DNA from 3 places in the Bradyrhizobium sp. AZCC 1610 genome. Region 1 is predicted to be linked to each of the others. Evidence: predicted binding sites of a transcription regulator. Region 1 holds the regulator's gene; each other region holds the start of a gene.
The links. The regulator LexA, encoded in region 1, represses DNA repair genes until DNA is damaged. The targets are predictions, from matches to a motif close to TGTTCNNNNTGTGTTCNG.
Positions count from the first base shown of each region.

Region 2: V1279_RS03460 (ribonuclease T2 family protein) is a predicted target of LexA. The motif match lies at 5,150-5,167, and genes of this name have one in related genera.
Region 3: dinB (DNA polymerase IV) is a predicted target of LexA. The motif match lies at 4,761-4,778, and genes of this name have one in related genera.

Region 1 is NZ_JAZHRR010000001.1:3,535,252-3,545,613, forward strand. Features, by position in the region: gene V1279_RS17520 (S41 family peptidase) at 1-896, opposite strand, end outside; gene V1279_RS17525 (hypothetical protein) at 1,061-1,378, opposite strand; gene V1279_RS17530 (HAD-IA family hydrolase) at 1,593-2,219, shown strand; gene V1279_RS17535 (molybdopterin molybdotransferase MoeA) at 2,231-3,442, shown strand; gene lexA (transcriptional repressor LexA) at 3,655-4,356, shown strand; gene V1279_RS17545 (hypothetical protein) at 4,588-5,004, shown strand; gene V1279_RS17550 (hypothetical protein) at 5,091-5,318, shown strand; gene V1279_RS17555 (ComEC/Rec2 family competence protein) at 5,326-7,620, opposite strand; gene V1279_RS17560 (hypothetical protein) at 8,098-8,319, shown strand; gene V1279_RS17565 (hypothetical protein) at 8,496-8,678, shown strand; gene glnA (type I glutamate--ammonia ligase) at 8,793-10,223, shown strand; gene V1279_RS17575 (YybH family protein) at 10,260-10,362, opposite strand, start outside.
Region 2 is NZ_JAZHRR010000001.1:695,780-706,141, reverse strand. Features, by position in the region: gene V1279_RS03495 (branched-chain amino acid aminotransferase) at 1-494, opposite strand, end outside; gene V1279_RS03490 (MarR family winged helix-turn-helix transcriptional regulator) at 782-1,336, shown strand; gene V1279_RS03485 (response regulator) at 1,339-2,073, shown strand; gene V1279_RS03480 (ATP-binding protein) at 2,082-3,467, shown strand; gene V1279_RS03475 (DUF3617 domain-containing protein) at 3,486-4,022, opposite strand; gene V1279_RS03470 (hypothetical protein) at 4,127-4,447, opposite strand; gene V1279_RS03465 (hypothetical protein) at 4,614-5,090, shown strand; gene V1279_RS03460 (ribonuclease T2 family protein) at 5,276-5,890, shown strand; gene V1279_RS03455 (hypothetical protein) at 6,005-6,283, shown strand; gene V1279_RS03450 (23S rRNA (adenine(2030)-N(6))-methyltransferase RlmJ) at 6,280-7,140, shown strand; gene V1279_RS03445 (cold-shock protein) at 7,403-7,618, shown strand; gene V1279_RS03440 (outer membrane protein) at 7,790-8,413, opposite strand; gene uvrC (excinuclease ABC subunit UvrC) at 8,638-10,362, shown strand, end outside.
Region 3 is NZ_JAZHRR010000001.1:1,389,825-1,400,186, forward strand. Features, by position in the region: partial or broken gene V1279_RS06885 (acyl-CoA dehydrogenase) at 1-24, opposite strand, end outside; gene V1279_RS06890 (VOC family protein) at 195-1,097, shown strand; gene V1279_RS06895 (alpha/beta hydrolase) at 1,171-2,052, shown strand; gene V1279_RS06900 (Ldh family oxidoreductase) at 2,055-3,104, shown strand; partial or broken gene V1279_RS06905 (adenylate/guanylate cyclase domain-containing protein) at 3,362-4,562, shown strand; gene dinB (DNA polymerase IV) at 4,831-6,078, shown strand; gene V1279_RS06915 (VOC family protein) at 6,467-6,940, opposite strand; gene V1279_RS06920 (amidohydrolase family protein) at 7,356-8,864, shown strand; gene greA (transcription elongation factor GreA) at 9,043-9,525, opposite strand; gene V1279_RS06930 (ATP-binding protein) at 9,664-10,362, opposite strand, start outside.

The sequences.
Region 1 (10,362 bases):
CCGTTGATCAGCACCACCAGCGGCTTGCCTTTGGTGATGTCGCCGCCGCGCGCGCTGAAGCGCTGGGTTTCCTCCGAGGTGCGGCCGCGCGTCGAGACCACCTCGCCGCGCGTCATGAAGGCGCTCGACACGGATACGGCCTGGTCGAGCAAGCCGCCGGGATTGTTGCGGAGATCGACGACGTAGCCCGCGAGCTTGTCGGCCGGAATCTCCTTGGCGATGCTGGCGATGGCCTTCTTCAGCCCATCGGTGGTCTGTTCGTTGAAGCGGGTGATCCTGATGTAGCCGATATCGCCGCTGTCGGTCTTGTAGCGGACCGGCCGTACCCGGATGATCTCGCGGACGATGGCAATATCGATCGGCGCGGCGGAACCCTTGCGCGCGACCTTCAGCCGGATCTTGCTGTTGGCGGGGCCCTTCATCCGGCTCACCGCCTGTTCGAGGGTCATGCCCTGAATCTGCTCGTCGTCGATCTGGGTGATCACGTCGCCCGACAGCATGCCGGCCTTGGCCGCGGGCGTCTCGTCGATCGGCGTCACCACCTTGACGAGGCCGTCTTCCATCGTGACCTCGATGCCGAGCCCGCCGAACTCGCCATGGGTGGTCTCCTGCATGTCGCTCCAGCCCTTCTCATTCATGTAGCGCGAATGAGGATCGAGCGCGGAGATCATGCCGTTGATGGCGCCTTCCATCAGCTTGGAATCGTCGGGCTTCTCGACGTAGCTGGTCTTGATCCGCTCGAACACGTTGCCGAACAAATTGAGCTGGCTGTAGGCGTCGGAACGGGCTGCGGCCTTTGCCGCCGCCACCAGACTGGCCCCCTGCGGTCCCGTCACGAGAACGGTCAGACACGCGCCCGTCACCGTGCCGAGAACAAAGGCAAAATTCCTGCGCATCGTGGGGCGTCCCTTTCGGCTAACGGACGCCCGCGATTCCCGTGAATCGGCGCCCCTGTCCCGGCCCCGCCAACTCACAATGGCTTTTTGGTCGGATCAAGGCACGCCGGCCCGGACCATTGCGGCTTTTTATCGGCTTCCGGCATTAGCGCCGGGAAGTGTCTCTACTTTGCAGCGCCGTCGGCGGATTTGGCCTTCGGCTTGGCCGGCGGCGCCTTGGCAGTATCTTTGGCCGCTGCTTTCGGCGGCGCGCTGTCGCTGCGCACCGTGCCCCAGGGATCGGTGCTCTTCTGCTCCGGGATATTGCCGAGCGAGCGCTTGTAGGCCCTTTCGGCATCCCTTTCGGCCGCTTTTTCGGTTGCCGACTTTTCCTTGTCGGTCTCACCGTATCTGGGAACAGGATTCTGAGCCTGAGCCCAGACGGGCCCGGTAAGCGCGGCGATCACACATGCAGCGCCCAAAATTCTGCCCAGGATTTTCATGCCATCACTCCCTCTTGCGACCCAAGGCGCTATTCAAGGCGCTATTTTTGACGCGCTTTTCTTCACGCGAACCGGCATCCACCCCGGATCAGTCCGGGGCAGGCTTTCGCCCGAAAGCGCTATAGCACGGCCCGCGCACGGGCTTAAGCGCCGGATCGGGCCGAATTCAGTCCAGCCCGTTGCCGATACCTGGCCAGTTTTGTAAACGATGGCCATGAATTTGCCGCCAGCGCCCTCCTCCGTCGACGTGTTGCTGTTCGACCTCGGCCGCGTCGTGCTCGATATCAGTTTCGACAAGGTGATGGCGACGTGGGCCGGGCACGCCGGCTGCGAGCCCGCCGACCTCGCCAGGCGTTTTGTCGTCAACGACAGTTTCAAGCATCACGAGATCGGCCGGATCGACGACGCGGCGTTCTTTGCGAGCCTGCGTCAGTCGCTCGGCATCGGCCTCACCGACGCGCAGTTCCTGGAAGGCTGGAACGCGATTTTCACCGGCGAGGTGCCGGGAATTGCGCCGCTGTTGGCAAGCGCCGCCAAACGCATGCCGCTCTATGCTTTTTCCAACACCAATCCGGCCCATGTCGCGCATTTCTCGCAGGCCTATGCCGACGTGCTCAGCCATTTCCGCGAGATATTCCTGTCCTCGAGCATCGGTTTGCGCAAACCCGACGCTGAAGCCTATGATCATGTGGTAAAAGCGATCGGCGTGCCGGCACAGAGGATCCTGTTCTTCGACGACTCGGCCGCCAATATCGAAGGTGCGCGGGCGCGCGGCCTTTGTGCCATCCACGTGGCATCGACGGATGACGTGGCAAGGGCACTGACCGCACTTGAAGTATAGGAGGTCTGCCCGTGGCCTTGATGCCTGTTGCCGATGCGCTTGCTGCGATCCTTGCCGGCGCCGCACCCCTGCCCGAGGAAATGATCGCGCTCGACGATGCCTGGCATCGCGTGCTGGCGCGCGACGTCGCCGCGCGGCGGACGCAGCCGCCGCGGGCGATGTCGGCGATGGACGGCTATGCGGTGCGCGCGGCCGATGCCGCCGATCTCTCGGTGCGGCTGAAGGTGATCGGCGAGGTCGCGGCCGGACGGCCGTTCGAGCGGAAGGTAGGCGCGGGCGAAGCGGTGCGGATATTCACCGGCGGCGTGATCCCTGAGGGGGCCGACGCCGTCATCATCCAGGAAGACACGGCCATCGACGGCGATTCCCTCGCCATCACCGAAGCCGCCGTTCCCGGGCGGCATATCCGCGCCGCCGGCGTCGATTTCCGCGAGGGCGATGTGCTGCTCACGCGCGGGCGCCGCCTGACCGACCGCGATTTGTCGCTCGCCGCCGGCATGAACTATCCGGAGCTTGCGGTGCACCGCCGCCCAAAGGTCGCAGTCCTCGCCACCGGCGACGAGCTGGTGATGCCGGGCGCTACCCCCGGCCCCGGCCAGATCGTCTATTCCAACGGCTACGGCATCCGGGCGCTGGCGCGGGCCGAGGGCGCCGAGGTCGTCGATCTCGGAATCGCCGCCGACACGGTCGATGCCACCGCGCAAGGTATCCGCCGTGCGCGCGAGGCAAGCGCGGATATCCTGATCACCCTGGGCGGCGCCTCGGTCGGCGACCATGACCTCGTCAAGCGGTCGCTGGAGGCCGAGGGGACGGCCATGGCGTTCTGGCGCATAGCGATGCGGCCGGGCAAGCCGATGATGCACGGCAGGCTGGGCACGATGCGGGTGATCGGCCTGCCCGGCAATCCGGTCTCCTCCTATGTCTGCGGCTTCCTGTTTCTGGTGCCGTTGATTCGTGCGCTATCGGGCTGCGACACCATCCATCATCCGCGCGAAAGCGCCTTGCTGGGCCGCGATCTCGCCGCCAACGACCAGCGCGAAGACTATCTTCGGGCACGGCTCGAAGCGCGCGCGGACGGCACGCTGATGGCGGTGCCGGTGAGCCACCAGGATTCATCGCTGCTCGGGAATCTCGCTGCGGCGCGGGCACTTGTGATACGTCCGCCGTTCGCGCCGGCTGCCGCAAAGGGTTCGCGCTGCGAACTGCTCCGGCTGCCCGAATGATGCCCTGAACGGCGCCTTTAAGGGCGTTTTGGGCCGAAGCCGCAATGCGTTCACCTGAAATTAAGTGGTTGCGGAACACATATCGAACATATAGTGTCCGTTCATGATTTGTTTCGACTGCTAGTGTCCAGGGTTGGGAGTTTTAGGGACTCCCGCGATGGACCCTGACGCTTCGGGACCGAAAGACTGTGCCAACCGGGGGATTGCTCGCGATGCTTACGCGCAAACAGTATGAACTTCTGCGTTTCATCAATGAACGGCTGAAAGAGGCCGGCGTACCGCCCTCCTTTGACGAGATGAAGGACGCGCTCGACCTGCGCTCGAAATCCGGAATCCACCGCCTCATTACGGCGCTGGAGGAGCGCGGCTTCATCCGCCGGCTGCCCAACCGCGCCCGCGCCATCGAAGTCATCAAGCTGCCGGAGCTTGCTGCCGCCGGCAACGGCCGCCGCGGCTTCACGCCGAGCGTCATCGAAGGCACGCTCGGCAAGCGCTCGGTGAGCGTGCCGGCTTCCGAGGATGACGGCAACCGCCCGGTCGCCGTCCCCGTGATGGGCCGGATCGCCGCCGGTACGCCGATCGAGGCGCTGCAGACCCGCAGCCACACCATCAGCGTGCCGCCTGACATGCTCGGCTCCGGCGAGCATTACGCGCTCGAAGTCCGCGGCGATTCCATGGTCGACGCCGGGATTCTCGACGGCGACATGGCGCTGATCCAGCGTAACGAGACCGCCGACACCGGCGATATCGTGGTGGCGCTGATCGACGAGGAGGAAGCCACGCTGAAGCGCTTCCGCCGCCGCGGCGCCTCGATTGCGCTGGAGCCGGCCAATGCCTCCTACGAAGTCCGCATCCTGCCGCCGAACCGGGTCCGGATTCAGGGCAAGCTGATCGGCCTGTACCGGAAGTATTGAACTGTCGGATTGCAGACACGACGGCGACGACACCCCGCCCCGGCCTTCGGCCGGGGTTTTTTGTGGCGCGGCCGGAACCAAGCCGCGTTAGCGCGTTTGTGATTTAGGCGCAGCGCGCCAGTCGCAGAATTGCCCAGAAACAAGAAAAGGCTCTGCGCCATGTCCACTCTGATAGAGGCTTGTGCCTCCTTCGAGACACGGGTCAGCTATCTCAAACGAGGGAGCCATCCGATGTGTGACTATAGCCTGCATGCTGTGGCAACGCGGCCTGCCCAGGTCGGCGAGACGCTGATCACCACGACCTTCCGCGGTACATCGACCCGCGGCTTTGCGTCGGAACGCGAGCCAGCAGTGGCGGTCTGCATGCTTCCCGGCACCGAGCTGGCGTTCGCCGAGGACGTCAAATACGATAACCGGTGGATCTGGACGCGAACCACCGACTGGCGGGTCGGCAAGTTTAACCAGATCGAACCCGAAGTATCCGACCGTCACCATGACGCGATCGAATTTCCTGACGGAAGCCATGTGCTGGTGACGCAGCTCTGCGAAGGCCAGCGCGCGACTGTGCTGCAATTGCCGGTGACCGAGGGCGAACGTGCACCGAAGGTGACGGAAGCGCCGCCGGCCGAATCCATCGTGACCGGATAAACGCAAACGCGAACGCGATCCGCCGGTTTAGGCCGGCGGATCGTGGTAATGTAATTTTTTCAGAACTCGGCGCCGAGGGGCAGTCGGTGGTCAACAAGGTTACATGGCAAAAGGCCGGACGCGTCACCGAGCCCGGACGATACATGTTCAGGTACGGCTGGCTCACCATCACGGCCGAGGATCTCGCGATCTGGCGGCAATTCCCCGAGGCGTCGTTCACGCTGGTCAATTTGCCATCGGAGCCCGACGCGCCTGAGGAGTTTCATCTGGGCGCCTTCGAAATACCCGCCAGCCCGACGGTCGACGAGCACTGATGTTCCTCTATTCCTCCGCCTGAAGGTCGGCCTCGGCCGGCGTCGCATCGACGGCGCGCGGCGGCACGACACGCGGCGCAAGCACGGTGGCGTCGGCCTCGCGCTCGTCGGCTGCGGCCGGCGACCACGGGCGGTCGATCCCCCTGGGCTTGGCTGCCTCGACGACAAATCCCTCACGGCCTCGCCGCAACGCCATTGCGCCCTGCCGCCGCAACCGGTCGGCATCGATGACGGAAGCCGCGCATGAAGCGGGCGCCTGCCGCAGCGTCACGATGAGCGCCGCGCGCTCGCAATCGTCCGAAAGCGCCTCGGGCTTGAGCGCCTGCGCGATAAGGCCGCCGGCGGATTGCGTTACGCAGCCAAGGTCGTCGCATGAGACGCCTGCGGTGAGCGATGCGTCAGCGGCCGTACGCGCGTCCGCGTCCGCCGCCAGCCACTCCTTCAGGAGGAAGGCATCCCGGGAGCCCTTCGCCGCATGCATCAGATGCAGCCTTCCATCCTGGCCGCGGACGGCGACATTGCGACCATCGGCGGAGATCAGGATGTCCGGCAGCGGCGCCCTCGCCGCCCATAGTGCCGCTGATAGCACCAGCACCGCGCCCGACCAGCGCAGCGGCGTGCGCAACAGGCCGAGCAGGATGATGCCGAGACTGGCCGCAATCAGCGGGCCGATGCCGAACGCCGGCACCCGCCCGACCGCGCCGGGCAGCGCCGCGACCCATTGCGTCACCGCAATCATCCAGTCGATGCCGATGCCCATGATCGCCCAGAACAGGCGATCGAAGCCGAACGGCATCGCGACGAGGCCGAGCAAGCCCGCCGGCATCACGACCGCGGAGACGACCGGCATCGCCGCGAGATTGGCCAGCACGCCGTAAGGCGTGACCCGGTGAAAGTGAAAGGCCGCGTAAGGCATGGTCGCGAGCCCCGCCACCAGCGAGGCCAGCAGCAGCATCGCGATCTCACGGCCGCCCCACAGCGCCACGCGGGCGGTTGCGGTATGGTCAGGCGTCGCGAACAGGCGCGGCAAGCCGATCTGCACCAGCGCCACCAGCCCGAGCGTGGCAGCAAACGACATCTGAAAACTGGGATGCACCAGCGCTTCCGGCGCGACCGTCAGCACGATCAGGGCCGCGACCGCGAGCGTGCGAAACGTAATCGCCCGACGATCGACCATGACAGCGATCAGCACCACGGCCGTCATGAAGAACGAGCGTTGCGTCGCCACTTCCGCCCCCGACAGCAGCAGATAGAACGCGGCGGCGAGGAACGCAGCCGCCGCCGACCATTTCTTGATGGCGTAGCCGACGGTGAGCGCGGGAAACAGCGCGAGCAGCGCCCGCACCGCAAAGAACACGACGCCGGCGACGACAGCCATATGATAGCCGGAGATCGACAGCACATGGCCGAGACCTGAGATGAACATGGCGTCGTTCACCGGCGGCGAGATCGCGTCGCGCCGCCCGGTCAATAGCGCAGTGGCGATCGCGCGCTTGTCACCTTCCAGAGTGGTCCTGATCCGCGCGTCGATCGTGTCGCGCAGCCCCTGCATGAACGCGGAATAGCGCAGGCGTAGCCCGCCGCCGGTGGCGGGCGGCTCGGCGGTCTTGATCGCGCCCATCACGAAGCCCGAGGCGCCGATGCCGGCAAAGAACATATCGCGGCTGAAATCGTAGCTGCCCGGCCGCACCGGCGTGAGCGGCGGCAACAGCCGCGCCTTCAGCTCGACGAAGCTGCCGACCGCGGGCGCGGTGCCCTTCTTCACCGACAGCCGGACGCGATCGAGCTTCGTCGTCCCGCGTGCGCTTTCCATGGTGATGACGCGCAGGACAAAGCGGTCGGTGCGCTCGCGAATGTCGCGGGTTTCGACGAAGCCGGTCAGCGCCACCGAAAACATCGGCCGCGCCAGCACGCCATGCGCAATCCGCGCTGTCTTCCATGTCGCGATCGCAAAGCCCGCTGCAACCGCTGCGATCATCACGGCGACGGGAAAGAATTTCTGCCGCCGCAACAGGACCGCGACCGCGCATAGCGCGATGGCGACGACGCCGGCCACAGACAATACCGGCTCGTGATCGGCGGCGAAGTAAAAGGCAATGCCGGTGCCGAACGCGACGGGCACCCAGGGCAGCAGGCGCCCGGCGCCGGCTTCCGCACGCGCCCATGCGCGCAGGGTTTCGAGCAGCGGCGGCCAGAACGCGGGGCGAGACGGGACAAGGCCGCCGACGGGCACGGCGGCGCGCGGCGGCCAAGTCCCGGCATAGCCACGCTTCCGGCCCGATGTGTCACCCTGCTCCGCCACCGAGCCTACACCTTACGATCCCGTAGAGATCGCAAGACTACCGGACGGTGTATTTGAGCTGCTAGCAGAACAGAAGCAGAAACCTGAAGAAATGCACGGCGCCAGCGGCCCCACAAAGCAATTAATCCGCAGTGGAAAACTGCCGCTAAGTCAGCCCAACTGCATTTTTCGACTCGTCAAAGCGTGCTCGTTCTCTGAACTTCGAGGCTGGTTGCGGAGCACGACGTGAGCCAGTTTTCTTGCACGCTTCTGCTTGTGACGGCTCTGATGCTTACGGCATGCTTCGGAGTAGCGGCTTGGCGCATCTCCGGTGGCGCATCGGAAGTCACCGGGAGCATTCCGCCGCCATTGATCGACCTGCGTTGATGCGTTGAGACTGTTAGGCAGAGCGGAGGCAGAAACCTGAGGAAACGCGCCGCCATCCGCGCTACACTCGCGGCCATGAAGCTAGCCGCCTGCCTTTCATTTGCCGTCATGATGACCGCCTTGGCTTCCACCGCCGAGGCGGCCGAGCAATGCCGCTTCATCGAGGCGCGGCCCGAGCGCGAGGCGTGTTACCAGCGCCAGGAGACTGCGCGGGCCGCCCGGCAGAAAGCCAACGATATCAGACAGGCCGCAGAGCAAAAGCCCTACGAGCCTATGGCGCAGGAAGATGCCGAACTCGCCAAGTCGCTGCGCGGCATTTGCCGGGGCTGCTAGGCGGCCGGCGCCACCAATCCCGGCAGCCCACCGCCCGGAAAGCGCGCTTGAAAGCGCTCTTGCAAGTGCGCCGCAGCAGGATGCACACTGTGTGCGCTTGACGAGGTGTCAACGTCTACGGCTCTCGGCCCAACTGGAATTCTTAGTTGCGCTCAGAACGAGAGGAGCATGACGCCATGCGAGAAATCGAAATCCACGACTACGCACGGCAGTTACTGGAAGCACATGGCGCCAAGGCCATTGCGGAAGCCGCCCAGAACGCCATCGAACTCGAGGCAAAAGGCGAGGTCGAACTGGCCAGAACCTGGCGGCATATCGAAGACGCGATGAAGCTCATGCGCGGGCCGCACCAAAGCTGAAGCTGCCGGCGTGGCCAGGTAGGACCTGGAGCAGGTTCCGTCGCAATCCACCTGGTCGCGGCTGAAGGGCAACCTGACCTCCAAGATGCGGCTCTCCATAACAGGAGTGAAGCCATGTTTCCGAAGTGTGCGACAGCCGAAGACCTCGTGAAGGCGATCACGGACGAGAAGGTGCAGATGATCGATCTGCGCTTCACCGACTTGCCGGGGGTGTGGCAGCATTTTTCCGTCCCGCCGGGTGCAGCTAGTGTCGATGCTCTCAGCGAAGGCATTGGATTCGACGGCTCGTCCATCCGCGGCTTCCAGGAAATTCAGGAAAGCGACATGCTGGTCGTGCCGGACCCGACCACGGCCTTCCTCGACCCGTATTCGCCTGCATCGACCCTCGTCCTGGTTTGCAACATCAGGGACCCCGTGACCGGTCAACCCTATAGCCGTGACGCCCGTTACATCGCCCAGAAGGCTGAAACCAACCTCAAGGGCACTGGCCTCGCCGATACGAGTTACTTCGGCCCGGAGGCGGAGTTCTTCGTGTTCGACGACGTGCGCTATGGACAGGACATCAATTACGCCTTCCACGAAATCGATTCCAGCGAAGGCAGTTGGAATACTGGCAAGGAGGAAGCGCCGAATCTGGGCCACAAGCCGCGCCCGAAGGAGGGATATTTTCCCGTTCCCCCGACCGACAGCATGCAGGCTCTCCGCACCGAAATGGTGCTGACGATGGAACAGCTGGGCATCCAGATCGAAGCCCATCACCATGAAGTCGCGACCGGCGGCCAGAACGAGATCGACATGCGCTTCACCACGCTCACCCGCATGGCGGACAATCTGATGATCTACAAATACGTGGTGAAGAACACCGCCCGCGAGCACGGCAAGACCGCAACGTTCATGCCGAAGCCGCTGTTCGAGGACAACGCCTCGGGGATGCACGTTCACCAGTCCCTGTGGAAGGGCGAGACCAATCTGTTCTATGACAAGGCTGATTACGCCGAGCTGAGCGAGATGGGCCGTTACTACATCGGCGGGCTCCTTACCCACGCCTGGGCGTTATGCGGGCTTTGCGCCCCCACCACCAACTCCTATCGGCGCCTGGTGCCAGGCTATGAGGCTCCGATCAATCTGGTCTATTCCCAGCGCAACCGCTCAGCCTGCTGCCGTATTCCGATGTATTCGCCGAACCCGCGGGCAAAGCGCGTCGAGTTTCGCTCGCCGGATCCCTCCTGCAACCCCTATCTCGCGTTCGCCGCGATGCTGATGGCCGGCCTTGACGGCATCAACAGCCGGATCGATCCGGGCAGCCCGATCGACAAGAACCTCTATGACCTGCCGCCCGCCGAGGCAAAGGACGTGAAGTCGACACCTGGATCGCTGGATCAGGCGCTTGACGCGCTCGAGCGCGATCACGCCTTCCTACTCCGCGGCGATGTGTTCACCGGCGACGTGATCGAGACTTGGCTCGACTACAAGCGCAAGAAAGAAATCGATCCTATCCGGCTGCGCCCTCATCCATACGAGTTCCACTTGTATTACGACATCTAGCTAGCTGCGACCGCGTTAGCTGACGCGTGACCGGCCCTACGGCTCAATCAGCGGCGTCTTCGACGACACGTGGTGGCTGACGATTTTCCATTCGCCGCCTTCGCGAATGATGACCCAGGTGATTTTCACCGTCAGGGGT
Region 2 (10,362 bases), 2.8 Mb from region 1:
GAAGCGATAACGGCGAAGATGTATTCCGCTGACGGCTTCACGCCGAGGAAGACCTCGCTCGCGATCATGAACGGCCGCAAATAGAGACTGCCCTCGCCGCCCGGTATCCAGGCGCTGTCGATGCGCACGAGCTGCTCGACCGCTTCGATGAACACAGGCTCGGGCAGCGGCGCCATAGCCATGCGCTCGGCCGAGTTTCTGAAGCGCCGGGCATTGGCGTCGGGGCGGAACAGGTTCACGCCGTTGTCGCGCCTGTAGGCCTTGAGGCCTTCGAAAATCTCCTGCGCGTAGTGCAGGACGGCTGTGGCAGGATCGAGCGGGAAATTCGCGCGGGATTCGACGCGCGCGTCGTGCCAGCCGTTGGCCTGGTTGTAGCGCACGATCGCCATGTGATCGGTGAAGATCCGGCCGAAGCCCGGGTCCGCGAGCCTTGCCGTGCGCTCCTGCTCCGGCGTCGGATTCGCCGCAGGCTGGATGTCGAATTTCAAGCTCATACCCTTGCTTCCTGCCCTTGCTGTCGGAATCGGCGCGATTTCTGGCGCCGGCCTGCCGCTCCCGGCGGGCTGGCTTAATAGGTCTGGACTGAGGACATGCTTTTGCGGAATGCCGAAGTCCAGTATGTTTGCCGATATGCCGCTCGACAATCGCACGGTAGTCCATTTGCGGCCGTTGCCGCCATTGCTGGCTTTTTCCGGCTGCCTGACACGTCACCAAGTTCGAAACGACTTAAAGTTTCGTCGTGGCTGGCAGTTTTGTAACATTGAACCCAAGATATGTCAACATGACTGACGTAAATTTCTCAAGGGACCCGGCCGACCCCGATTCGCAGGGAGCCGCCGGCACGTCCCCCGCCCCGCGGGCCGGCGAATTGCGCTGGGACATCATCGAATTGTTGTTCTTCGCCTATCGCGATTTCGTGGGCGACGCCGACCATGAGCTCGAGGCTTTCGGGTTCGGCCGCGCCCATCACCGCGTGATGCATTTCGTCTACCGCTATCCCGGCCTCAAGGTCGCCGACCTCCTGGATGTCCTGCGGATCACCAAGCAGTCGCTTGGCCGGGTGCTCAAGCAATTGCTCGACGAGGGCTACATCGTCCAGAAGACCGGCAATAACGACCGCCGGCAGCGCCTTCTTTACGCCACCCCCAAGGGCGAAGCCTTGGTGGCGAAGCTCGCAGGGCTGCAGACCGATCGCATCACAAGCGCGCTCCGGGACATCAATCCCGAAGGCGTCGCTGCTATCAGCCAGTTCCTGCGCGCGATGATCGATCGCGACGACCCCGACAAGGTGCTAGAGGCGATCTTCGGGACCGGCAGCAAGAAGCCAAGGGAGTGACCGTGGCGCAAGGAGTAACCATCGCTGCAGCCACCGCGCGGGCAACGCGGCAGCTGGCCGACGACGCCCCGCATCTGCTCTTGGTCGACGACGACCGCCGTATCCGCGATCTCTTGTCGCGGTTTCTATCGGGCGAGGGTTACCGCGTCACCACCGCCTCGAGCGCGAACGACGCCCGCGCAAAGCTGCTCGGCCTGCATTTCGATCTCCTGATCCTCGACGTCATGATGCCCGGCGAAACCGGCTTCGATCTGGCCCGCTTCATTCGCACCTCCTCCTCAGTGCCGATCATCATGCTGACGGCGCGCCATGAGGCGGAGGCGCGGATCGAGGGCCTGCAGATCGGCGCCGACGATTATGTCGCCAAGCCGTTCGAGCCGCGCGAACTGGTCTTGCGGATCGGCAATATCCTCAAGCGCTCCGCGCCGCCGCCGGTGGAGGCGCTGGAGCAGATCGCGTTCGGCCCTTACGTCTATCATCTCGACCGCGGCGAACTGCGTCAGGGCGAGGAAATCATTCACCTGACCGACCGCGAGCGCGAAATGCTGCGCATTCTGGCCGCCAGCCCCGGCGAAACCGTGCCGCGCGCGGCGCTGACCGGGGGCGGCACGGTGAACGAGCGCGCGGTCGACGTGCAGATCAACCGCCTGCGGCGCAAGATCGAGCGCGATCCCGCCAATCCGCTGTTCCTGCAGGCGGTGCGCGGCATCGGCTATCGCCTGGTCGCGTCGCCCTGAGCCAATTCATGAGCACGCTCGACACCGGCCTGACGTTCATCCGCAATGCGTCGCAACGCGTCTCCAGGGCCAATGGCTGGATGGGCAACGCGTTCAAGAGCTGGATGCCGACCGGGCTCTATGCCCGGGCGCTCCTGATCATGATCGTGCCGATGGTGATCCTGCAAACGGTCGTGGCGTTCGTGTTCATGGAGCGGCACTGGAACACGGTGACGCGTCGGCTGTCGGCTGCCGTGGTGCAGGACATCGCCAGCCTGATCGACGTCTACAAGTTCTATCCGCAGGACAAGGAGCGCTCGCAGTTGCGCCACATCGGACAGCGGCTGCAGCTCGTGGTCGATTTTCTTCCGGTCGGCGATATGCCGCAGCCCGGGCCGAAACCGTTCTTCTCGCTGCTCGACCAGACCCTGTCGACGCAGATCGGCCGCCAGATTCGCCGCCCGTTCTGGATCGATACCGTCGGCAAGTCCAATCTGGTCGAAATACGTATCCAGCTCGACGATTCCGTGATGCGGGTGTTCGCGCAGCGCAGCGCCGCCTACGCCTCGAATTCGGAGATCTTCATCTTCTGGATGCTCGGCACCTCCTCGATCCTGCTGATCGTCGCGGTGCTGTTTTTGCGCAACCAGATCAGGCCGATCCTGCGGCTGGCGGACGCCGCCGAAAGTTTCGGCAAGGGCCGCGAGGTACCGAATTTCCGTCCCCGCGGCGCGCGGGAGGTGCGGCGCGCGGCGCAGGCGTTCCTGGAAATGAAGGCGCGCGTCGAGCGCTCGATCGAGCAGCGCACCGCGATGCTGGCCGGCGTCAGCCACGATCTGCGCACCATCCTGACCCGCTTCAAGCTCGAACTCGCACTTATCGGCGACAGCCCTGAAGTCGACGGCATGCGCAAAGACGTCGACGAAATGGCCGGCATGCTGGAGGCCTATCTCGCCTTTGCGCGCGGCGACAGTGGCGAGATCGCGCAGCCGACCGACATGGCGATGGCGCTGGAAGAGTTGCGCAGCGATGCAGAACGCCACGGCCATACCGCGACCGTGGTGTTCCGTGGACTGCCGGTCGTGACGGTGAAGCCGGCCTCGTTCAAGCGCTGCATCGCCAACCTCGTCTCCAACGCGGCGCGCCACGCCAACACGGTCGCCATCACCGGCCACCGCGATCACCGTTATCTGACGGTTACGGTCGACGACGACGGGCCGGGCATTCCGGCCAATATGCGCGCGGAAGTGTTCAAGCCGTTCCTTCGGCTCGACGATGCCCGCAACCAGGACGAAGGCGGCACGGGCCTGGGGCTGGCCATCGCCCGCGACATCGCCCGCTCACATGGCGGTGACATCACGCTCGGCGACAGCCCGATGGGCGGCCTGCGCGCGGCGGTAAGGGTGCCGGTGTAATTGGGCGATGTAGCCCGCTTACTTCTTCGGCATCATGGACTTCAGCTTTTCCATGTCCTTGATGTTCATCTTCATGCCGCCAGGCATCACGGTATCGCCGGGCTTTTGATCGCTCTTGCAGGCGCCAAGCCATTTGGCCTCGATCGTCGTGGTGTTGTCGCGCCCTCCACCGGCCGGGCCACCCTCGCTGCGCGAGGTCGATTTCACGGTGTAGGCGGAGTTGAAGTCGCCGGTGATCTCGGCATGTGACTTGATCGTCATGCCGGCGATGCCGCAGACGGAATCGGTGACATAGCCGGCTGACGTCTTCTGGATATCCTGCTTCGAGCACATCTCCTTGGCCATCGGCGACATTGCTGTGCTCATGTCCTTATCGGTGGTCTCGTCGGTGCATTGCTGCATCGTCATCTCAGGCACCGGCGCGCCTGTGCTCAGCACCTTCATCTCCCACAGACCGGCCTTGCGCACCGGCAGCTCCACGGCGACCGCGCCGTTCACGGGCAACATGGCCAGCAGGCCAGCGGCCAAACAAGACACAAGAAGCAGTCGTCTCATGCGTGTGCTCCCCCTGAATTCTTCCACGATATTGTGCGCACGCGAAGTGAACGCTTCGCGTGGCAAAAACATGTCCAGCCGGAAAATCAGGTAGCGGCGCGCGCTCAGTAAAGCGTGCGCAGCGGCCGCTCGGCGGCGCCATAGGGCACCCAGCGGCAGGCAAAGGAAACATAGCCGCCGTAATTGGCTTGCACGCCGAGGAATTTCACCACCTTGCCGTAGCGGGCGCAGTGATCGACGGCGAGTTGGCGGGCATCGGCCTGCATCGCGAGCGGATAGGCGATGATACCGCCGGTGTCATTGCCCTTGAACGGCGGCACCGTGTCGATGTCCCACCACTGCGCCTGCGCAGGCGCGCCCGCCAGCATTCCGCCCATTACTACCAGGCACATGGCAATCAGGCACGCGGCCATAATTCTTCGCATCGCAGACTCCATTTCGCTCGAAGCCCACCATAGTGTGCGCCGATGGCCGTGAAAAGAATGGTTGCAGCACGAGGCGGACTTGGTCGTCAGGTGTTGCCGCGCTGCACTTGACCTTGTCAGGGCTTCGCGGCACCGTCTCGCGTGTTGGCTTACCGGCGGATTCCCCATGCGCAACCTGTTCAAATCCTTGAGAGCACTCGGTCCCAAAGCACTTGGCCCGATGGCGGCGGCGTTCGCCCTGCTGGTCTCCAGCCATGCCGCCCAGGCCGCCAATCCGATGGAATTGAATTTCGGGCTGTTCGGCCCGAAATATGATGGCCGCGTCGCCGAGTGCGAGCGGGCGCTGTCGACGATCGCGTACCAATTCCAGGAGAAGGAGGGCAAGTTCTGGAATTCGGCGCTGACGATTACTGGCTACGGCCGGATCCACGAAACCGCGTTCCGACCCTGGCAGTCCGACAACATTCCGCGCCGCTACTGCAGCGGCGACGTGATGCTGAGCGACGGCAAGATGCGCACCGTGCACTTCTCGATCATCGAGGACGGCGGCTTTGCCGGCTTCGGCCAAGGCGTAGAATGGTGCGTGACCGGCCTTGACCGCAACTGGGCCTATAGCCCCGGCTGCCGGGCCGCCAAGCCCTGATTCGCCCAATTCGCGCCGATTGAACGGACCCGCGGCTGGCGTCCGCGATAAATTAATTTTGTTCTTGAAATGTTCCGGTTCCCTGCTAGGCTCCCGGTAGTCGAGTAGAGGGGCTTTCGATGCACCGATCCGTCATCATTTTGCGGCTTCTGATTTCGCTGGCGCTTGTTGTCGTCTCCGTCGGGATGGCGTCCGCCCAGGACCGCCGGCAGAACGCCCCGGGCGAGTTCGATTTTTACGTCCTGGCCCTTTCGTGGTCGCCCTCGTTCTGCGAGGCGGCGGCCGAGCGCGGCAATAGCGGACGCTCACAGGCCCAGTGCGAACGGCCCTATTCCTTCGTGGTCCACGGCCTGTGGCCGCAATATGAGCGCGGTTTTCCCGAATACTGCCAGCGGCCCTCACCGCGGCTCGATCGCAACATCATGACCTCGATGCTGGACCTGATGCCGGCGCCCGGCCTGATCTTCAACCAGTGGGACAAGCACGGCACCTGTTCGGGCCTTGGTGCGCGGGCCTATTTCGAGAGCGTCCGCAAGGCGCGTGCGGCTGTGAAAATCCCCGAGGAATTCCTGCAATTGTCGGAGCAGAAGACGATTGCCCCCGGCGATCTCGAAGAGGCCTTCATCAAGATCAACCCGGGCCTCAGCAGTTCGGCGATTTCGGTGACCTGCTCGAGCCGGCGGCTGAGCGAGGTGCGGGTCTGCCTGAGCAAGGACATGCAATTCCGCGCCTGCGAGGAAACCGACCGCCGCACCTGCCGGCGTGACGAGGTAGTGATGCCGCCGGTGCGGGGCGGTTGAAGAGCCGCTTCCATCGTGCAGGCCCACACATAGCAATCCGCCCTGCGCAGACTGCCCAGAGTTGTCTGCGTTCCCGGTCATCCACGGCTTTATTGTCGTCTGCAAGGTACGTGGATGGCCGGGACCCTCTACGCCGAAGCTGCGTCAGGCACGAATATCGACGCTGGTGTGATCGGCGAAGCTCAGTCGTGCCGATCCATTGCTGCCGAGATTGAAAACAAGGGAATCGTCCGAGCCCTCGAAGCTTACAGTGGTCCTGCCGTGCTGCTGGGTGACGATAACATCATTCTGCGACTAGCCACTGAACCTCCATTGCAGACGTCATCCGCCGCTCGCATCTTCGACGATATGGGTTACTTTCCGGGCCCCGATGTCGTAACCCCTCCCCCATGAACTACCGACACGCCTTTCACGCCGGCGGCTTTGCCGATGTCATCAAGCACATCGTGCTGGTGCGCATGCTGGCCTATCTGCAGGAAAAGCAGGCCCCGTTTCGCGTCATCGACACCCATGCCGGCGCCGGGCGCTACGATCTCACCGGCGAAGAAGCCCGCCGCGGCGGCGAATGGCTGACCGGCATTGCGCGGGTGCTGCAGGCGCGGTTTTCGGAAAACACGCTGCCGCTGGTCGCCCCCTATCTCGATATCATCAGGGCATTCAACGCGCCGGGCAAGCTTGAGGCCTATCCCGGATCGCCCCTGATCGCCCGCGCGCTGCTGCGGCCACAGGACCGTCTCACGGCCTGCGAAATCGAGCCCGGCGCCCGCAGGCAGCTGATCGACGCGCTGCGCCGCGACAGCCAGGCAAGGGTGGTCGATCTCGATGGCTGGATGGCGTTGCCGGCCTTCGTGCCGCCCAACGAGCGGCGCGGCCTGGTGCTGATCGACCCCTCGTTCGAGCAAAAGGACGAATTCGAGAAGCTGGCCGACGGATTCGCCGAAGCCTACGCGAAATGGCCGACCGGCAGCTATCTGATCTGGTATCCGGTGAAGAGCCGGCGGGTCACCGACACCCTGGCGCGCCTTGTCGCGGGCGCTGCCGCCGCCAGCAAGCCGGCCGGGAAATGCCTGCGGCTCGAATTCAGCGTCGCGCCGCAGGCGCCGGGCGGCCCCCTCGCCTCCACCGGTCTTTTGATCGTCAATCCGCCGTGGACGCTGGCGGGCGAGCTGAAGACCATTCTACCCGAACTCGAAAAGCCGCTCGGCCAGGGCGGCGCCGGCCGGTTCAGGCTGGAGACGCCCAAGCCCTGAGGACCCGGCGCATCAGGTGAAAAGTGCGAATGGCCATAGGCAATTCGCGCAAATCCGTATTATGCTCAGGCCGTTGGGACTGGCTTTACGTTCCGCTTCCGCGAATGGTTGCGGCGGAGTGATCAAGGCCGAATAAAATCCAGGTTGGTCGGGGACGTGAACCCGATCGGCTCAGGTGGCCAAGCTTCCGGCAGCGAATGTCCGGTCGGCTGACACGCGAGATGCGCGTAGCGGCAGAGCAATACGGGGGAGGAGTTTCCCGATGGCCATGACTGGAACAGTCAAGTTCTTCAATGGAGAACGCGGCTACGGCTTCATCAAGCCCGATGATGGCGGCCGCGATGTGTTCGTGCACATCACCGCCGTCGAGCGGGCCGGACTGAAGGATCTGACAGAAGGACAGCGCATTACGTTTGAGGTCGAACCGGACAAGAAGGGCAAAGGCCCCAAGGCGGTCAACCTGGTGATTTCATCGTAAACCGACGCTCGCCTTGGAAGCGGACTGAATTCCTGCTGCGAAGATTGCGCTGGGCACGGCATTGCCGTCCAGAGCGGTGAGGCGCGCGGCGAGCGCAACCCCGGCCCTAAGGCAAAAAAATCCCGGCGACCTGCTGCCGCCGGGAGGTGATAGCCGACAGTTTCTTTGTTCTCAGAAGTGATAGTTCACGCCGGCCCGGATCAAGCCGAACCGGTAACCGTTCGACGCGCCTGTAACGACGAAGTTGCTGTTGGCCAGATCGACATAGAGGTATTCGACCTTGGCGCTCCAGTTCGGGGCGAAGCCCATCTCGGCGCCGACGCCGAGCGTCCAGCCCGCATTGGTATGGGACTCCGTCACGCCGAAGGTGGTGGCGCGCAGCTCGCCGAAGGCGAGACCGCCGGTACCGAAGAACAGCACGTTGTTGAACGCGTAACCGGCGCGGCCGCGAACCGTACCGAACCAGGGATTGGAGAATTTCCACGGTGCGAAGGTATCTTCGGCGCCGGTGGCCTGGACGTCGCCTTCGATGCCGAACACCCACGGCCCGTTCCGCCAATTGTAGCCGGCCTGGACACCACCCACGAAACCGGACGGCTTGGTCGGATTGTTTGCGACCGAGCCCCAGGCATAGCCGAGGTTGCCGCCGAGATAGGGGCCGGCCCAGCTATCGGGACCGAAGTGCGTCTGGTTGACCGTCAAGGGCGGGCGCGATCCGTAGAGGTCGGCCCCCCGTGCCGATGTGGTCCAGCCAGCAGCGATCACCGCCAGCGCGCCCCACACAAACCTGCTCATCACGCCACCCCACGCAACTTGCCGCGACCATGCCCGGCGAAAGACCGCCTGGTTACGGAACTCCAGCTTTTTCCGCTAAGATTTATCGAGAGTTTTAAGTTAAAGGGTTGTTAAGCCGGGTAACTCCCGCTCCTCAGTCTTAAGAAAGCGTTACCGGCGCCCTTCCCCGGGAGAGAGCGTCGCGAACGCTGGCGATGCCGCCTTGCAGCGCTTAATTTAGGCCCATGGATCACGATTCTACCGACCATCCGCAGCCCCCGCGCAAGGCGCGGCGGGGTTCCCAGCCGGATCTGCCGCCGCAGGACCTGATCGCCGCCGACGTCGATCCCGCGACATCCGCCGCCGAGGAGGACGACGAGGCGCGCCTGCCGGAAGCCCCTGAGGAAGCTGCCGAGGCGATTGCCGAAGGCCCGCTGGCGATCGGCCACGCCGCCATCGAAAACGCGGTGCGGCTGGCGCCGACCTCTCCCGGTGTCTACCGCATGCTCAATGCCGGAAGCGACGTGCTGTACGTCGGCAAAGCGAAAAACGTCCGCAAGCGGCTTGCTTCCTACGCCCGCGTCAACGCGCCGCTGCCGGCGCGCATTCTGCGGATGATTGCGGCAACCATGACGGTCGAGATCGTCTCCACCACGACCGAGACCGAAGCGCTGCTGCTGGAAGCCAACCTGATCAAGCAGCTGCGGCCGCGCTTCAATGTGCAACTGCGCGACGACAAGTCGTTTCCCTACATCCTGATATCAGGCGACCATTGGGCGCCGCAGATCCTCAAACATCGCGGCGCGCAAACCAGGCCCGGACGATATTTTGGGCCGTTCGCATCCGCAGGCGCCGTCAACCGCACCATCACGGCGCTGCAGCGCGCGTTCCTGATCCGCTCCTGCACCGACAGCTTCTTCGAGAGCCGCACCCGCCCCTGCCTGCTCTACCAGATCCGCCGCTGCTCGGGCCCCTGTACCCGCGAGATCGATTTCCCCGGCTACACCGAGCTAGTGCGCGAGGCGAACGACTTCCTTTCCGGGCGGAGCCACGCCGTGAAGGAGTTGCTCGCCGCTGAGATGGAGAAGGCGTCGAACGAACTCGAATTCGAGACCGCGGCGCTCTACCGCGACCGCCTCGCCGCGCTGTCGGCGATCCAGTCGCAGCAGGGCATCAATCCGCGCACCGTGGAAGAAGCCGACGTGTTCGCCATCCATCAGGAGGGCGGCTATTCCTGCGTCGAAGTATTCTTCTTCCGCACCGGCCAGAACTGGGGCAACCGCGCCTATTTTCCGCGCGCGGAGAAGTCGTTCACGCCGGAGGAAGTGCTGGCCTCGTTCCTCGCGCAATTCTACGACGACAAGCCGCCGCCGAGACTCATCCTGCTGTCGCATGAGATCGAGGAATCAGCACTGCTTGCCGACGCGCTTTGCGTGAAGGCCGGCTACAAAGTCGAAGTCTCGGTACCCAAGCGCGGCGAGAAAAAAGAATTGGTCACGCATGCGCTGACCAACGCGCGCGAGGCGCTTGGCCGCAAGCTCGCCGATACGGCGACGCAGAGCAGGCTGCTGGAAGGGATGTCGACCACGCTCGGACTGCCGCAGGTGCCGAAGCGCATCGAGGTCTACGACAACAGCCACATCCAGGGCACCAACGCCGTCGGCGCGATGATCGTGGCGGGGCCGGATGGTTTTATCAAAAACCAGTACCGCAAGTTCAACATCAAGTCCGAGGGACTGACGCCCGGCGACGACTATGCGATGATGCGCGAGGTGCTGGAACGGCGCTTCAAGCGGCTCCTGAAACCGCCGGAGGGCGACGCCGTCAAGGCGAAGGCCGACGATGATTCGTTTCCGCAATGGCCCGACCTCGTCATCATCGACGGCGGCCGCGGCCAGCTCAACGCCGTCCGAGAAATTTTCGAGGGTCTGGGACTAGCCCAGGTCTCGCTGATGGCCGTGGCAAAAGGC
Region 3 (10,362 bases), 2.1 Mb from region 1:
AATGCTACCCTTTGCGCGTGCCATCAGTCTGATCCCTCAACCCTCTGGAAGTCCCTCTCCGGCAGATTGCCGGACCGTTCAAATCCCTTGGTGCCACAAAATTTCGAAAATATCAATTTTAATCGAAAATGTGTTGCCTCCACGGCTCCGATGCGGTAGCAGAATTCAAACATCTTGAAGTTTGGGAGGTGAAGATGCCGCATTTGGTGCACGCGGTCGGGCATGTGAAAATCAACACCACCGTGATCGAGACGGTGGTGCGGGAAGCAACCGAAATACTCGGATTGCAGGTCACCTATTCGGACGAGCGCCAGACTTGGCTAAGCTCCAACGGGCGCGCGGCTGAGCTGGTGTTGCTCAGGTCGCATGAGAACTCGACGCATACGATCGGGCTGGAAGCGCTCACCGTCGAAGCGGTCCGGGAAGCGGAGTCTCGGGTCGAGGGCGCCGGCTGCCGGATTCTTTCTCGCGAACCGAGCCTCGAATGCATGGCTGCGGGCGTAACTTTCGCGACGCCAGAGGGGCTCCGCTTCGAGATACACACGCCAACACGTGACAAGCTTTATGGACGACGGTACCCGACCCATGGAGTCGGACCGAATCGGATGGACCACCTCAACCTGACAACTCCTGATCCCGCCGCAACGCGCCGGCAGCTCGAGATCATTGGCGGCCTGCGTTTGTCGGAACGTATGGTCGACGACAGCCTGAGCTGGATGTATGGCGGCAACCGCCTGCATCACATCGTCGGTGTCGTATGCGGCAAAGCGGGGCTGCATCACTACTCCTTCGAGTTCAAGGAGTTCAATGATTACCTGAAGCTCGGCGACCTGCTCGATCGATTTGACAAGGAGATGCTCTGGGGGCCGGGCCGCCACCGGCCGGGTGACAATACCTATGCCTATTACACCGACTCCAGCGGAGCGATGATCGAATGCGCCGGCTCGATGGCGTCGATCGCGGACGATGAGGGCTTTGTTCCAAACGTCATTACCAATCTCGAGCGCCCGGACAATGTGCGCTGCATGAATGTCTGGGGCACGCCGGCGCCGCTCGAGTGGCGCCAGCATCATTTTCCCTTCACCGCCATCAACTGACAGCAGGTCCGGCACGCAGCCGTCGCGCCGATGCGTGAGCGCGCCGGACGGCACAGCAGTACGAGGATATCCAATGCAAGAAAAGCTCACTTTCCGCTCTGACGGGCTCAAGCTTTCCGCCGTTCTCCATGTGCCGGATGCGAGAAAACCGGGCCAGCGGCTGCCTGCCTTCATTGTCCTGCACGGCTTCGTCGGGTCGAAGGACGAATCCCACGCTGAGATCCAGGCGCAGATGCTCGAACAGATGGGCTACGTGGCGCTTCGCTTCGATTTCCGCTGCTGCGGGGAGAGCGAGGGCGAGCGGGCGCAAGTGCGCTGCTTCGACCAGGTGGCGGACGCCAAGAACGCACTGACTTTCCTCGCCGAGAGGGAAGAAGTCGATCCCAAGCGGATCGGCGTGGTCGGCCACAGCTTCGGTGCGGCGGTCTCCGTCTATGCGGCGGGTGTGGACGATCGTTTCGCCTGCGTAATTTCGTCCTGCGGCTGGGGTGATGGCGAGCGGAAATTCCGCGGCCAGCACCCGACGCCCGAGGCCTGGGCGAAGTTCACGTCCCTTTTGGAAAAGGGCCGCAGGCACCGGCAGGAAACCGGTAAGAGCATGTGGATCTCCCGCTTCGACGCCGTCCCGATCCCCGAACATCTGCGCAAGAATCTCTCCCCGAAGGCGATCATGGAAATTCCGGTGGAGACGGCATGGAGCATGTACAATTTCCGCGCCGACGATGTGGTGGGAAACATCGCTCCACGTCCGATACTTTTTCTGCATACCGCCAATGACACCATCACGCCGACGGAACAGTCGATCCGCATGTTCGAAAAGGCCGGCCTGCCGGCCGAGCTCATTTTGATCAGCGGCACGTCCCATTTCCCGCTCGCGCCCGAGGATGCACCGCGCACAAAGTCGATCATCAAAGGGTGGCTCGACAAGTTCTTTCTCTCGCCCCTCGGAGCCTGAGCGTGGGTGCGGCTTCGGACATGGTCGCGATTGGTTCTGGCACACTCCAGGGCTTCGCGGCCGCGCTTCTCGGGGCGGGCGGATTTACGGCCGATCAGGCCGATCAGACGGCTGCCATGCTGGTTTGGGCGAATCTGCGCGGCGCCGACTCGCACGGCGTGCTGCGGATCCCTCGCTACGTCGAGATGGTGGAACTTGGGTTGATCAATCCATCCGCTGAACCGCGCCGGATCTCAGGCAAGGGCGCGATAGCAGTCATCGACGCACAACGCGCGCCGGGCGCAGTGGGAATGAACATTGCCGCACGAACGGCGACGCAACTCGCAGACACCCACGGCATTGGCTGGTGCGCGGTTCGCTCCATCAGCCATGCCGGTGCGATCGGATACTACGCGCAACAGGTCGCCCAAGCGGGTAAAGTTGCCATCGTCATGACCGCTTCAAAGCCGCTCATGATCTATCATGGATCCAGGGCCGAGGGTGTCTCAACGAACCCCATCGCGATTGCCGCACCCACCAGCAACCCGGACCGCCCCTTGCTCCTCGACATGTCGACCGCATCGGTGGCGCTCGGCAAGATCATGGCGGCCAGGGATGCCGGTCATGCGATTCCTGCGGGTTGGGGTGTCGACGCGGATGGCCGGGAGACGACGGACCCGCGCAACGTAAAGGCCGTCCTGCCGATGGCCGGCCCCAAAGGTTCGGGCCTCTCTCTGATGATCGAGGTGCTCGCCAGCGTGCTGACGGAGAATCCCCTGATTGCCGTTGCGCTCGCCGGAGGCGGCGATCCAGGCGGCAACGGCCTGGTCGCTGTGCTCGACCCATCGGCATTCGGCGAAGGCTTCCCTCTCGAAGTCGATCGCCTCGGCGCCGCCATCAACGGCTTGCCGCCGGCGGCCGGATCGGAACGCGTTTATCTGCCGGGCGAACGCGGTTTCGATGAGATGGAAACGCGGTCGCGCGTAGGCATACCGCTCGTGCAGGGCACTCGGTCCCGGCTGCTCGCGCTCGCCTCGAAGCTGAAGGTAGCGGTGCCCGAAGGCCTCACTTAGAAGAAGGCATGGAAATGGCGACAGGCGGCTCGCCGCTGTCGAGGGAATTCCTGCCGGCGTGCGCAGTGACCTCAATTCCTACGACAATGGACCGTTTCAGAGGAATGAACGCCTCGGCCAAGTCGCGACGTGGCAAGCGACAACCCGCCGACAACCCAATGCGCGCAGGCAGATTGCGGCGGACCCCGTTGACGCCGTCGAGCGGGGACACGACATATCCTGTACCGTCGATCCAGGTCACTGCTCAGGAGCAAGCTATGAACGCGCCGCCAAACATCGATCCCGTTCCCGCGCATTCTGACGGCGACGTTGTGCACTGGCTGACAAACGACACGCGAGATGAGCGCTTCATTGACAATATTTTCGCCGAGCTGTGTATCCGGCTCCAGCGAGCGGGCATTCCCGTCAAGCGGGCGTCGCTTCATCTCCTGATCCACCATCCGCAATGGCTTGGCGCCCGGATCATGTGGGCCGACGGGATGCGCGAGGCCGAGCTTGCGAGAGTAGACTACGATGTCAGGGAGCGATCCGAATACATCGGCAGTCCCGCCAACGAAATCCATGACGGTGCCACCGAGGTGCGCGAGAATCTCGAACGCGGTGCCTCGCTGGGCCGGAAGCACGCCATCTATGACGAGATGCGGGCGAAAGGCCTGACCGACTATATCGCTTGGCCGCTGTACCATACGCTCGGCAAGCGGCATATCGTGACCTTTGCAACCGACCGGCCAGGCGGTTTCGACGACGCGCATATCGCCCGCCTGTCGAAGTTATTACCGGTTCTGGCGCTGGTCAGCGAAATCCGCATGAAGAACCGGCTGGCGCGAACGCTGCTCGAAACCTATGTCGGGTCGCATGCCGGCGAGCTGATTCTGGCCGGCGCCACCAGACGCGGAAGCGGGACGACGGTACGCGCCGCTATCATGATCTGCGATCTGCGTGATTTCACCCGGATCTCCGACAACTGGCCGCGCGATGACGTCATTGATCTTCTGAACGGCTATTTCGACGCGATGTCGGAGCCGATTGCGCGACATGGTGGGGAGATACTAAAATTCATCGGCGACGGTCTGCTCGCCATTTTTTCCGCTCAGCCAGCCGTCGGCCTGTGCAAATCTGCTGCATGCCGTGGCCGAAGCCCGTCAGGCCATGGTTGCCCTGAACGAAAGGAACGGCGAAACCGGTCGTGCGCCGCTGAATTACGGCATCGGCGTCCACGTCGGAGACGTCATGTACGGTAATATCGGGTCGCGCACCCGGCTTGACTTCACCGTTATCGGTCCTGCGGTCAACATGGCTTCGCGTCTCGAAACCCTCACCAAACAATTGGGCAGAACGGTGCTGTTATCCCGCGCGTTCGCCGACTTCGTCGAAAGCGATTTCGATCTCGAACGCGTCGGCGAATATCCGGTGCGCGGCTTCAACGACCCGATCGAGTTGTTTGCTTATCACGGCTGAATGCCGATCTATCGCCAGATGCCGAACCGCCCCCAAGAGGGGCAAACTTGTCAAACGGCCACTATCAGCGAATGTCGGTCTCGGTGGTTTGTTAGTCCCGCAACAACGCTCAGACACTGAAAGACAGGTAGAGCCGGGGCTTTCCGTCAGGACTGGTGCCTGCGCGATCTACACCGATCGCTTGACACTCGTCGCTCTTGTTCTCATTATGTTCTTCGAGAACCTCTTCGAAACGTCATGTTCGAAACGTCATGGGCAAACGGTCGGGATGGCAACGACAGCCACCATCCTCCATGCGGATCTGGATGCTTTCTATGCCTCGGTAGAGCAGCTCCTTGACCCTTCGTTGCGCGGCAAACCCGTCGCCGTCGGTGGTGGAGTTGTGCTTGCTGCTTCTTACGAAGCCAAGGCCTTCGGGGTCAGCGGCGGCATGCCGGGACGGCAGGCGCGCGAACTCTGCCCGCAGCTCACTTTCGTCAGCGGGCATTTCAGGGAATACCAAAGGCTGGGCGACGCCGCCATCAAGGTGATCGGCGATTTCACGCCTCTCGTCGAGCGGATTTCCATCGACGAGGCCTTTGCCGACGTTGCGGGCTGCACCCATCTCTTCGGTCCGCCTGCCGAAATTGCAAGGGCGATCCGCCAACGCGTGCGCATGGAGCTTGGCCTTCCGATCTCAGTCGGTGTAGCGCGCACCAAGCATCTTGCAAAAATTGCTTCGCAAGTGGCCAAGCCCGACGGATTGGTGGTCGTCGATCCCGACACCGAGCTGAAATTCCTTCACCACCTGCCCGTCGAGCTGATGTGGGGAGTGGGACCTGTCACCAGGGCGCGGCTGGCCGAGATCGGTGTACTAACGATCAGGCAGCTGGCAAAGACACCGGGATGGTCGCTCGAGCGGTTGCTCGGTCCCGCGGCAGGAGAGAAACTCGCAGCGCTGGCGTGGAATCGCGATCCACGGGAAATCAAGGCTCACCGCCGGGCGCAATCGGCGGGAGCGCAATCGGCGATTGGCAGGAAGCCCGCCGACGAGCGAGTTTTTCGACCCGCCCTGTTTCACCTTGCGGACCGCATCGGCAGCCGGCTCCGCGCCAAGTCCAGGCCCGGCCGAACCGTGACGGTCCGCGTTCGTTTCGCCAACCTGCGCTCAGTCACTCGCTCGGTAACGCTCGACGCACCAATCTGCGCGACCGTGATCCTCGCCGAGATTGCCGAGGATCTGGTGCGCGCGGTCCTCGCAGAACACCCGGATGAAAAGACCATCTCGCTCCTGGCGATCTCCGTGTCGCATCTCGAAGAGCACTGGGATCTGGAGCTTGAACTTCCGTTGGGACTTCCAGATGAACGCCGCTGCCCCGGCACCAAAATAGGCATGGCACGATGGGCGGCCGACCGTGCCGTCGATAAGATCCGCGATCGCTTCGGATGGGATGCTATTGGATACGGCTCGGCGGAGCTGGGCATGTCTCGTTCCGTTCCCGACGCGTTTCGCGAGCTCGCCGAAAAAGACCTGTGACCGTCACCTCGAGAGTCCGAGATGCGTGCTATGGTGCACCAGGGACGAAGCGCCCGCCGTTCTCCCTGAGAACGCCGCGGTCGTCATCGATATCGAGATCGAGCCACCAGATCGTTATGTCCGCCGGCGTGAGCCTCTATCATCATAGAATCGCTACGTCGGGTACCGGGTAGCAACTGCGCCATCGTGACGTCGCCAATTAGTGCTCCCTCGAACCGCCCGATGGCTCACAAAGTAGCTCGTCACCAGTTCGCCGTTTGCGACCGACTTGAGGTTACTCCCAGCTCGCCCTCGCGATCCGTTCTGACGGCGGATCTTGGGTCTGAGCCCGCCAGGCCTCTGAAAAATCGGCACGGCACGCCTGTCCGGGAAGGTCTGGTGGCGAACATCAGCCGCGCCGTGCCGCTTTGATCGCGGCGACGTCGATTTTCTTCATGCCCATCATGGCATCGAATGCTCGCTTTGCTTCATCGCCGCCGGCCGCCAGCGCCTCGATCAGCACGCGCGGCGTGATTTGCCAGGAGACGCCCCACTTGTCCTTGCACCAGCCGCATGCACTCTCTTGGCCCCCATTGCCAACAATGGCGTTCCAGTAGCGGTCGGTCTCTTGCTGGTCATCGGTGGCGATCTGAAACGAGAAAGCTTCGTTGTGCTTGAACGCAGGACCGCCGTTGAGGCCGATACAGGGAACGCCGGCGACTGTGAATTCCACCGTCAGCACGTCGCCCTCCTTGCCGGATGGGTAGTTACTGGGTGCACGGTGGACGCCATCCACGGCGCTGTTGGGAAAGGTTTCGGCGTAGAAGCGGGCAGCAGCCTCTGCGTCCTTGTCGTACCACAGGCAAATCGTGTTCTTGGCCATTGCGTGTCCTTCGTTCAACTTGCGCGCCATCCGCGGTCTTCTATCGATGCCGTGCTGTCTGTGCTGCGCGTTCATAGTCGTGAAGCGTTCTTCGGCTGTGGGACTTTTCATCGAGCACGATGCCTTGGCAGGCTGCATATGCAGGTTACAGCAACCTGTACCCTTCTGGAAGGGACGCCGATGCGACTGAAAACGATCGGAAGCGAAATGAGTTTGGGACAGTGCGGCTGCCGGATTACTCCGCTTGCGGCCATGGAAATTTGAGCGTTGAATTCGCGCGTCATGCGCGGCTGCGATGCAATCTTTGAGCGAGGCGGACGGTGCGGCGAGCCGGCCTGCTAACCGCTGTGAAGCACGCAGCCTCCATGCGGCAACGATCAGCACGCGCTTCGATCATCAACAAGGGAGGAAAACGATGAGCACTTGGCTTAGTGAACGAGAGCAGCGCCTCGTCGCGGGTGCCGAGGCGGCATCGGCGGCAACGCCGATTCCCACTCAAATTGTTTCCAACGGCGAGTATCTCCCGCCCCCGCAGAGCACTACACAGAGGAAGGTCGAGGCGCGGATCAACGAGCTCGCCGACCTCAACGGCAAGCACCTCGGTTTGAGCCGCAGGCAGTTCCTGCACACGAGCTGCGGCATGGCGGCGGCATTCCTCGCAATGAACGACATCTACGGCAATGTTTTCCAGGTCGCGGCTGCAGAGGCCCGCGAGCCCGAGCTGATGCTGGCGCGCGCGCAAGGCCTCGCCGGCCAGTTCATCTTCGACGTCCAGACCCATTTCGTGCGCGACGACTTCGATCACAAGGAGCTTTTGGGTCTGGCGGACTTTGCGAGCCAGCACTGGAACCCGAAGATGAAGGAGGAGGGCGTCTCCTCGCTCGCCCGCTACAAGTTCCAGAACTACGTGAAAGAGATCTACTACGACAGCGACACCAACATGGCGCTGTTGAGCGGCGCGCCGTTCGACGATCCGAGCTGGTGGCTTCTGTCCAACGAGCAGATCGTCAAGGCCCGCGAGCTCATCAACGACTTCGCGGGCTCGCGCCGCCTGCTGGCGCACAGCGTCATCACCCCCAAGCAGCCCGGCTGGATGGAGGAGGTCGACAAGGCAATCGAGGTCTACAAGCCCGATTCCTGGAAGTCCTACACGATCGGCGATCCGCTGGCGCCCTCCAAGTTCCCATGGCGGCTCGACGACGAGCAGGTGATGTATCCGTTCTACGAAAAAGCGGTGAAGGCCGGCATCAACACGCTGTGCATCCACAAGGGGCTGCTGCCGCCCGATTACGAGAAGTCGTTCGCCGGCGTGTGGGAATACGCAACCGCGTGGGACATCGGAAAGGCGGCGAAGGACTGGCCGCAGATGAACTTCGTGATCTATCACTCGGCGCTGCGGGCGTTCCTCGAGCTGCCAGACAAGGCCTGGGCCGAGTTCGAGCAGACCGGCCGCATCCAGTGGGCCACGGATCTCGCGGAAATCCCGCAGAAGTTCGGCGTCACCAATGTCTATGCCGAGATCGGCACCTCCTTTGCCAACTCGGCGGTGGCGCATCCGAAGTTTTGCGCCGCGCTGGTCGGCACACTGATCAAGGGCATGGGGGTCGATCACGTGATGTGGGGTACTGACTCGGTCTGGTATGGCTCACCGCAGTGGCAGATCGAGGCACTGCGCCGCCTCGAAATTCCGGAGGACATGCAGAAGAAATACGGGTTTGCGCCGCTCGGCGACGCCAATAGCGCTACCAAGCAACTGATCTTCGGCGGCAACGCCACCAAATTCTACAAGATCAGGCTGAAAGCGGCTGACAACACCAGGATGCCGGCCTTTTCGGTGGACCGTCTCGCTTCGCTCAAGAACGAGTATGCGCTGGCGGCCAAGGAGCCCTCGAACCTGCGCTACGGCTACGTTCGCGCGGCGTAAATTTCCAGCGGCCGCGCCGGCGGAGTGGGCAAGCTTCGCGGGCGCGGTCGACGCGCGGCTGCAGTGACAAAGACGTAGATAGACAAGATCAATTTCGGCTTCGGATGAAAAGCAACACTTCGTGCGATATCTGGCGCAACGCGGACATTCCAAACATCGGCTGCGTCCTGTGCGGGGGCTACGAGATCGCAATGATCTCAAGCTCTTGACCGGATGTACCGACTACATCTCCAACGGCTTTGCCCATCAGAGACCTTGCCACCGGGGACACGAAGGAAACGGAGCCGGCCTTGGGGTCCGCTTCGTCCTCTCCCACGATATGATATTTCTGCACGCGCCCATCGTCGCGCCTGAAGGTCACGGTGCTCCCAAAGGCGACAGTGTCAGTTGACGTAGGTTTGGTGATGACCTGAGCCGTCCGAACTCTCGCCGCAAAGTAGCGCGCATCGCGCAAGGGGGTTGCCGCTTGCCGCCGCCGTTCATTCACGTCTTCGATCCTCTGCGCGGTCTCGTATGCCTCGCGAGCCTGGTGAAGCTGAAATTCAAGAGCCTTTAATCCCGCTTCCGTAACGAGGTTCGGATGAGGTGAAACCGGGCGGTCGGGAAGCAGAGTCTCCGACGCCGTTTCGGCACTGTCTTCCTTGGTGAAGGCAACGCTCAAGCTCAGAACTCCTTTTAAGCGAGATATGCAACAGGCGGCCGGCGACAAGCGCGCGGGCTCGTCAAAGGAACTGTAGTGCAGCGCTCAGCGACTTCAGCGCATCATATACCGCGGAGCGAGACGGGCGCCATTATCAAGTTACCCCGTTTGGGGATCACCTTGCTCCGCCGGCAGTTCCTCGGCATTGGGGTCGCCCGGTGCCGTCGCCCAGGCCAGTTCGACGAGCGTCACGATCCGCCGACCGGCACCGTCAAGCTGGCAAACGATGAGGCCCTGCTCCTCGATGTAGGTCAGCAGCCGCCGTGCACGGCGCAACGAATGTGAGCCATAGGCGCGGGCAATCGCTGCATCGCCCGGGCAGGGCCAACCTTCTTTCGCGGCGCGGGCGATCATCATGAAGACGCCCTGCATATCCTCCGGCAGAAGCGAGGCGCGGACCGAGACATCCTGCCACCCGTCATCCTCTGCCATATCGGAGCCGAGCCCGGCGCGGGCGCGCGTCAGCATGCGACGGAAGTCACCCAGGTCCGGCACGGCCGAACCGAGGCCCTCTATTCGGCAGCGGACCACGAACTCCTGATAGAGGACGCCGATGGCACGGAATCCCGCGTCGGGCTCCGCCATGACGGCGCGCAGAATACGGTCCACTCGCTCATGCCGCTCCGCCAGTTGCTCAGCACTGAGTGGCTGCTCCACCGCTTCGGGACGGATCTCCAGAGCCGCTGACTTCGCCGCCATGAGCTGGCCGAGGAGGTCTGGCGGCGACCGGCGCTGGGGCCGATTATTCTCGGGCGGCGGCGCTGCCAGGATGATGGCGCGTGCGTCGAGTGTCGCTTC